One region of the Parabacteroides sp. AM58-2XD genome, then DNA from elsewhere that is predicted to be linked to it. Evidence: riboswitches for the same ligand, from Rfam matches in the RefSeq annotation. Region 1 holds a riboswitch; the other holds the start of a gene.
What was found. A riboswitch is a leader RNA that binds a small molecule or an ion and turns the genes downstream of it on or off. The one in region 1 is predicted to bind thiamine pyrophosphate.
Positions count from the first base shown of each region.

Region 1 (4,370 bases):
AGGTATTGGCGGTGGCGCCGATATAGAAGACTTCGTCCGGAAATAACTGCTCTTTTGCCATTTCCCATGCGGCGGATACTGATATATCTTCTTTCCCCAGGTGAACAGCATTCGCCCCGCATCTCAAAGCAATCCGTGCATTATCGTTTATACAATAGATACATTTGTTTGTATGCTCATTGATTAGTTGCCCGATTTCCCTGGCTGCAAAGATATTCATGTTCCCTTTCATCCGTAGCTGTACCCATGAACAACCGCCGTCAAGAACCATTTTGACTTCTTCCCGTTCTGTGTATTTAGAAGTACCGTGGGTTATAAACATCAGGCGTTCACCACTGCCTTGTGGAATAAATTGTCCTTTATCTTCGTGCTTGCGCAAATGATATTCTATTGCCATATATCCAATTGTTTGTATCGTTTTATTATAGATGTTTCGTTTGTTACAGAAGGGTCTTTGCCCCATAAAGCTCCCAGAATAGCGGCTCCTCCGAAATGTAAGGAAGCAATCAGCGGAATGTTCTTTTCTTCTATTCCGCCCAGGGCGATTACCTTTTCGTTGATTATGCCCGAAGCTGCCGCCTCCCGTAATGTCTCTATCGGAAAGCCGTTTCCGTATCCCTCTTTGGATATACTTTGAAAGATGGGACTCAGAAATACATAATCCAACTGTTTGTTATCCTGTACTTCCTGCAAGGAATGGCATGAACGGCTTATGCTTCCGGTAAAACCTTCCGGCAGGATATTATTCCGGCTGTTCAAATGGATGCCAGCCAACCGGTATCCGGCTGTGAGTTCAAAATGTTCGTGCAATACAATCCGTGAATGATATTCGGCAGGGATAGCGTCCAGTAAGAGACGAAACCTGTCGATGTCACTCTGGGGTTTGCGCAGATGCAAGCGCTGCATTCCCTCCCTGAACAAATGGGTTATTATCCGGCTTTCCCCTTCAAAAAAGAAAGGAGTTGTGATTACGAACAGTTTCATACGATCCTTTTATCTCTTTATCTCTGTTTTTACTAAAGGAACCGGAGCGAAGAAATGGTTCAAGGGACCATGCCCGTGTCCTGTCCGTACATCTTTCCCTTCTGTAATTGCTTTTGTTATATATTCTTTAGCCAGTCTGACGGCATCAGGCAGGCTTTTACCTAAAGCCTGGTAAGCGGCAATAGCGGAAGACAACGTACAACCGGTGCCGTGGCCGTTGAGCGTAATTACAGTTTCCGCCGAAAGCCGGAGAGGGGACGCTTCCGATACATATAATATATCAGTCATCTCTTTTCCTTTTAAATGTCCTCCCTTCATTAATACGGCATGGCAGCCTAAAGACAGCAACTTCTCTGCCGCCAGGCACATCTCTTTTTCGGAAGTTATCTTCATTCCGGACAGAAATTCAGCTTCGTCGATGTTGGGAGTGACCAGCGATGTCCGTTTGAACAGTTCCCGGACAATGATGTCTATGGCATCATCCTGCAATAATTTGTTACCGCTGGTCGAAATCATTACCGGGTCCAGAATAATACGCGACGGAGAATAAGTATCGATTGCATTTACGACGATTTCTGCCGCTGTTTTATTATGCAACATTCCGATTTTGACTGCATCGATGGTAATATCTTCAAAAACCGCATCCAACTGGCCTTTCAAGACTTCCGGAGAGACGGCTTGTATGCCTCTGACACCTTGTGTGTTTTGGGCCGTAATGGAGGTGATTACGGAAGCTCCGTAAACTCCCAATGCCGAGAATGTTTTAATATCTGCCTGTATCCCAGCTCCGCCACCGCTGTCGGAACCGGCAATGGTTAACGCAGTCGGATAACGATAAAATGTATCTGTTTTCATATTCACATACCAAAGGAGGGAAAAGCCTTGTCTGTCTTTCCTACGGCGGCATTACCCGCATCAGGTTCACAGGTATAATCTCAGCCCGTTTACAGTATGGCACCCCTTTTCGTGCACAAAGGTAGAAATATTGACAAGAGAAAACAAAAGTGAATTGTTAAATTTAAGAGTGAATTGATAGGTTTAAAGAAATAATCCAGTATATTTGCACGTACAATTCCGGTTATAACAGCTTTTCATCCGGGTTGTATTTCCTTTTGCCATAATAGTCATAAATAAACAAATCATGTTGACAAAAACAGGCTTGTATGTTATTACTGGTGGACCTGGAACGGGTAAAACATCATTAATTGAAGAACTTAAAACTGTTGGATATCAAACAGTAAAAGAAGTAGCACGGGATATTATCAAAGAACAGCAGCTACAGGGTGGGAACGCATTACCCTGGAAAGATACCGGTTTATATACCAGTATGATGCTGGAACGTTCCGTTGAATCATATCTGGCTCATAAAGAAAATGAAGGCATATTATTTTTTGACAGAGGAATCCCTGATACACTGGCATATGCAAGGTTGATTGGGTTAACCGACCGGAAGGAAATAGAACTGGCCGTCGATAAATACAGGTATAGCAGGCAGGTATTCATACTTCCTCCCTGGGAAAATATATACCATACGGATAAAGAACGTAAACAATCATTTAATGAAGCGATAGATACATATAATGTAATGAAAGATGTCTATAAAGATGCAGGATATACGTTGATTGAAGTCCCGAAACTTCCCGTTACGGAAAGAAGGAATTTTGTTATTAGTAGTATAAATTCATTTTAAAACATCTATTTTGGGTCTTTTAAATGTGATTTGTTGTCAATTGGAATATAATCGGTTCAATTTGGAACATTCATAAAAAAGAATCTGTTATAATTTTGCGGAGTTTAACGAGGGAGTTAATAATAATGGGGAAAAAGATTGTTTTTATTCTGGCACTTGTTTTGGTTGCATTTGCATCAAAAGCCCAGAACACTATAATAAGCGGAATAGTAACGGACTCTATCACGGGAGAAACGTTACCATATGTTTCAGTCATACTGAAGGGTACAACTATCGGAACGACAACCGATGATGACGGTAATTTTTCATTAACCACATCATCTAATGCACGGACTCTGTCTGTCTCATATCTGGGATATGCCGAAAAAGAATTGAAAGTGGCTATAGGTAAGAAGAATTATTTTAAAATTCCTTTGGCCCCTTCCAGTATTGATTTGGGGGAAGTCATTGTAAAGCCGAAAAAAGAGAAGTACAGCAAGAAGGAAAATCCGGCCGTGACTTTTGTTAAAAATGTGATTGACTCCCGGGAGAGTAATGATCCTCGCAATCATGACTATTTCAGTTATAGTCAATATGAAAAGATGATTTTTGCGATGAATGATTACCAGCCGAAGCCTAAGAAAGAGAATGGAAAAGGCGGGAAATTCGACTTCCTGATCGATTATATCGATACGCTGGATATCGGAAAGACTATTCTACCCGTTTCTGAAAAGGAAAAGGTGGAAGGCATCTTTTACCGTAAAGATCCTAAAGTTGAGAAAAGGGTTGTGCTGGGAGCAAAGGCTGCCGGTGTAGATGAGATATTTTCTCGTGATGGTATGCAACAATTCCTGGGGGAAGTATTCCGGGAAGTCGATATCTTTAAGAATGATATTCCACTGTTCCTGCAACGTTTTGTGAGTCCGCTGTCCACAATAGGACCTAATTTCTATAAATATTATTTGCTCGACACATTGGAGGTGAACGGACAGCAGTGTGTAGACTTGGGGTTTGTGCCCTTCGTATCGGAAGGATTTGGTTTTACCGGACATCTGTTCGTTACACTCGATTCTACCTTCTTCGTACAGAAAGCTATTTTAAATGTACCGAAGAATATCAACCTGAACTTTGTCAGCGGAATGACGATCGAACAGACATTCAAAAGGACAGAAGATGGTACACGTATTATTACTAAAGATGATATATCCGTAGACTTTAAACTAACGGAAAAATCCAAGGGTATGTATGCCCGAAGATTGAACATATACAGCGATCATTCTTTCCTTCCTCCTGAAAATCAGGAGATATTCAAAGAGAGTGCCCCTGTGATAACTTTACAGAACGCTTATAAGCAACCTGAAGATTTCTGGGATTTGAACCGTCCGGAAGAAGCCGGAACACGAAAACAGAACACGGTTGAAAAGCTGATGGCCAAACTACGTGCCGTCCCCGTTTTCTATGTTACGGAGAAAATCATTACGATCCTTACTTCCGGTTATATAGGGACTAGCACGGACCCTGTAAAGAATAAGTTTGAGTTCGGACCGGCTAATACCTTTATCAGTGGTAATGCAATAGAAGGTGCCCGTTTTCGTGTTGGGGGAACAACAACTACTGCTTTCAGTAAACATCTTTTCCTGGAAGGTTATGCTGCCTACGGAACCACTGACAGAAAGCTGAAATATGACGGATTAATTGAATACTCTTTTAATGACAA
Region 1 covers NZ_QSDP01000014.1:9,721-14,090, reverse strand. The annotation lists gene DXA15_RS05160 (thiamine phosphate synthase) at 1-322, opposite strand, end outside; gene DXA15_RS05155 (thiamine phosphate synthase) at 388-984, opposite strand; gene thiD (bifunctional hydroxymethylpyrimidine kinase/phosphomethylpyrimidine kinase) at 994-1,839, opposite strand; TPP riboswitch at 1,860-1,956, opposite strand; gene DXA15_RS05145 (AAA family ATPase) at 2,126-2,674, shown strand; gene DXA15_RS05140 (DUF5686 family protein) at 2,800-4,370, shown strand, end outside.

Region 2 (4,370 bases), on a different contig from region 1:
AGGTATCAGCACTTCATTGAGCTATAAAGATTTCTATCTGGATGCCACTATCGACTTCCGTATTGGTGGTGACGTACTGAACTTGCCTTACCAGTATATGACCGAACTCGGTATCCTGGATTGTACATTGGATAACCGTGATGCTTCACGTGGCGGTCTTACCTGGTATGCAGACGGAAACGACCTGTCAGACCCTTCAAAACGTCATTTGACAGACCAACCTGCCGGATCTACAGTAAACGGTAACATGGTTTACGATAACGGTGTAATCCAGCCGGGTGTTAAACAAGACGGTTCTGAAAACAAAACGATCATCACTGCCGGTGAATCATATTACAACCAATACGGTTGGGGATATTCCGGAAACATCACTTATGAAAACGCAATACAGAAGAATTCATATGTAAAAATGCGTGAACTGAGCCTTGGTTGCAGATTACCGAAAAACATCACTTCCAAATTCGGTTGTAAGAACCTGATGGTTTCCGTATACGGTCGTAACCTATTCTACTTCTATAAGAGCCTGAAAGAATTCGATGCAGAATGTACAGACGGTACAACCTGGATCACGCAGGCACAGATTGGTGGTTCAACAGCCACAACACGTTCATTCGGCTTCTCATTACGTGCAAGCTTCTAATTGACGAAAAATAATATAGAATATTAAAATTGAAAGATTTATGAAAAAAATATATGCACTCGCACTTGGATGTGCTGCCCTTCTGGCAACGTCTTCCTGTAGTGACGACAAATTCACGGATCAATATCAGGACCCGTCAAAGACACAGACGGTATCATGCCCGGCCTTGATGGTTGGGGTATGGCAAGCCTCTAATACATGGATGAATCCAGTCTATTACAGATATTATGTATCTTCCACTACTTCCGGTCTCTTCTCTGGAATAATCGGTCATACAAACAGTAAAGACCGTTTTGCCGGTACCGGTCAGGGGTATTTCAACGAACGTTGGAGAAACTTTTACAACACTGTCACCCAGTATAGGGTATTGGAAACCGAATTCAATAACCTTCCGGAAGAAGAAAAAGAAGACTATCGTATCTTCTATCTGCTGGGACGTACAGTAATGGAAGAGCAACTTTATGAAGTTTGTTCCGCCTGGGGTGGAGTACCATTCTCTGAAGCCGGCACATTATGGGCAACAGGAGACGTAGAAGCTTCCAAACCCAAATACGATTCGGATATCGACTTGTATAAAATGATCCTGAGCGACCTGGACGAAGTCAACACATACCTCAACGGACGTTCGCTTACAGCCAATGCCAGTACTTACCTGAATGCAGAAGACTATGTGAACAACGGTGACATCACCTTATGGCGTAAATATGTGAATTCCCTGCGTTTACGTGTAGCTACTCACCTGGCTTCTAACGGCGACCTGGTAAGTGAGGCACGTGCTGCGATTAAAACGATGTTGGAAAATCCCGGTACTTATCCGATGGTAGATCTAAACTCTGATAATATCACAGTGACACAAACCGACGATGACCAGTTCGATTTTGACCGTGACCTGCAAAACGCAATCGAGAATTCAACTTACAACCGCATGTCCGGTCCAATGCAACGTGCACTGAATGCCAACACCAATAATCCGGACCCACGTTTGGAAGTCTTGTATGACAGCAACTGGAATAACGAATATATCGGCCTCGATCCGTCTGAAACACTCACGGAACAGGAAACGAATATGAGTATCTCTACGCATGGTACGGCTAAATATTACGCAGCCCTGGATACATCGACCTTCACCCGTAACCCCGGATTCCCGGGACTCTGGATGACAGCAGCCGAAGTTGCTTCATGAAGGCGGAAGCCTATGCCAACAACTGGGCTACCGGTAATGCCAAGAGCGAATATATCAACGGTATAAAACTTTCCACTGAATTCTATTTCGATTTGAATTCAACCGGTACCTATCGTGACGCGCTGACACCTCCTTCTACGGCTGTAGTAGAGGCATATGCCGAAACACAATGGGATGCCAGTAACCCGCAGAAGAGCATCCTAACACAGCGCTGGATCCATCACGGTGCCATTCAGGAATATGAAGCATGGAACGTTGTCCGCCGTACCGGATATCCGGAAATCTATTTCAAACGCGACCCGCAGTCTGTCGCAACTCCGCTTCCTCTGGACCGCATCCAGTATCCGTCTGACGAAAAGGACTATAACTCAGCCAACCTGAATGCCCATCTGGGAGGTAAGGAAGACAGCTGGTACGCTCCTTTGAACTGGATGAAGAGCAATTGGTACACCACTATTGAATAACAAATAAACAGAGAGATATCCACAGTAAATAATTACAACATAATTGATGGAAAATTGTGGAGTCGAAACCGCCCCGAAGTGATTCGCGGCGGTTTTTTCCATTTGTACAATTCCCTGACTTTCCCTATCTTTGCTCCCCGAATACAAAGGGGTGCTTGCCACGTACCGATACAGTACGTGCCGCAGGCTGAGATTATACCCATATTACCTGATACGGATAATGCCGGCGAAGGGAATTGTAAAACATGGTATACTTCTTCACACAACACACCTCTCCTATTCATTTATCAGGTTTTTAAACATTAAGGTAAAAAGGATGAAAAGTGTATTGATTATTTGTGCCGGATCTCTGGCAACATTCGCAGCAGCGGGAAACCGTCCCGACCCTGTCGATTCTCTCAAAATTTCACGTGACTTATCACTGGACGAAGTAGTCGTCACCGCCACTAAAGTAGCCAAAGGTACTCCGGTGGCTTACAGCGAAGTATCCAAAGACGAACTCAGCCGTAAAAACGACGGCCAGGGTATCCCCTACCTCATCTCCCAATCCCCCTCCGTCATCATGACTTCGGACGCCGGGACAGGTATCGGCTATTCGGGCTTCCGTATCCGCGGCACAGACGCCAACCGCATCAACATCACGGTCAACGGCGTACCGGTCAACGACTCCGAGTCGCACACCGTTTTCTGGGCCAACATGTCCGATTTCGCATCTTCCGTCGATAACATACAGATACAACGGGGAGCCGGGACATCGACCAACGGAGCCGCCGCCTTCGGTGCCACCGTCGCCATGCAAACGCAAAAGCCGGACCTGAAACCGTATGCCGAATACAGCCTTTCGGCAGGTTCGTTCGGAACCGTCAAAAACTCAGTCAAAATAGGAACCGGGGTACTCCGGGATCATTTTGTTTTCGACGCCCGCTACTCCAACGTCCAAAGCGACGGATACATCGACCGGGCGACAGCCAATATGCACTCTTATTTCGGTTCTGCCACCTATTACGGCGATAACACCCTGATCCGCTTCCAGACATTCGGCAATATAGAGAAAACGTATCAGGCCTGGAACGGTGTCCCTTCCATTTACCTGGACAGCGACCGGACCTATAACCCTTGCGGAGAATATGAAGAGAACGGCGTTAAAAAATTCTACGACAACCAGACAGACAATTACCGGCAGCAAAACTACCACCTGATGGCAAGCCAGCGACTGAGCGACCTGTGGAATATGAACCTGACTCTCCATTACACACATGGAGAAGGATATTACGAAGACTATAAGCCTAATGAAGAATTTACAAAATATAAACTCCCCGAGTCTTATATCAACGGGAAAGGCGACACAATCGTCAGTTCCGACCTCGTCCGCCGCAAATGGCTGGACAACGACTTTTACGGTGTCGTTTACAGTGCGAACTATCGCTCCGAACGTCTCCAGATAAGCTTCGGTTCAGCTGTCAATAAATATGTAGGCGACCATTTCGGTCGTGTCATGTGGGTCAAAAATGCAGAAGCACTCCCCTCGCCTGACTACGAATATTACCGTAACAGAGGGAACAAACTGGATTATAACTTTTACGTAAAGGGTAACTACCGGTTCCACCCCTACCTGAACGGATACCTCGACCTACAATACCGCGGCATCCACTATACGATCAAAGGAAGCGACGACAATACCGGTAAGGAAATCTACGTCAACAAATACTGGAACTTCTTCAACCCGAAAGCCGGTATCAATTTCCAGAAAGGCGGTCATAATGCTTTCGTCTCTTTCTCCGTCGCCAACCGTGAACCCAATCGCGACAATTTTACGGAAGCCGCGGCCAACGAACGTCCTTCCCACGAAACACTCTACGACTACGAAGTCGGTTACAGCTTCGGCAACCAGCGTTTCCGCGTCGGAGCCAATCTTTATTTTATGGACTACAACAACCAATTGATCCTGAGCGGAAAAATCAGCGAAATCGGTGAAGCATTGACCAGCAATATCAAAGACAGCTACCGCATGGGAATTGAACTGACCGGAGGCGTAAGTATCACCCACTGGCTGGACTGGAACGGAAACGTCACCCTGAGCCGC
Region 2 covers NZ_QSDP01000069.1:10,226-14,595, reverse strand. The annotation lists gene DXA15_RS16350 (SusC/RagA family TonB-linked outer membrane protein) at 1-640, shown strand, start outside; partial or broken gene DXA15_RS16345 (SusD/RagB family nutrient-binding outer membrane lipoprotein) at 681-2,287, shown strand; TPP riboswitch at 2,425-2,540, shown strand; gene DXA15_RS16340 (TonB-dependent receptor) at 2,604-4,370, shown strand, end outside.
Region 2: linked by a shared signal. The riboswitch ahead of DXA15_RS16340 (TonB-dependent receptor) and the one ahead of thiD (bifunctional hydroxymethylpyrimidine kinase/phosphomethylpyrimidine kinase) in region 1 are both predicted to bind thiamine pyrophosphate.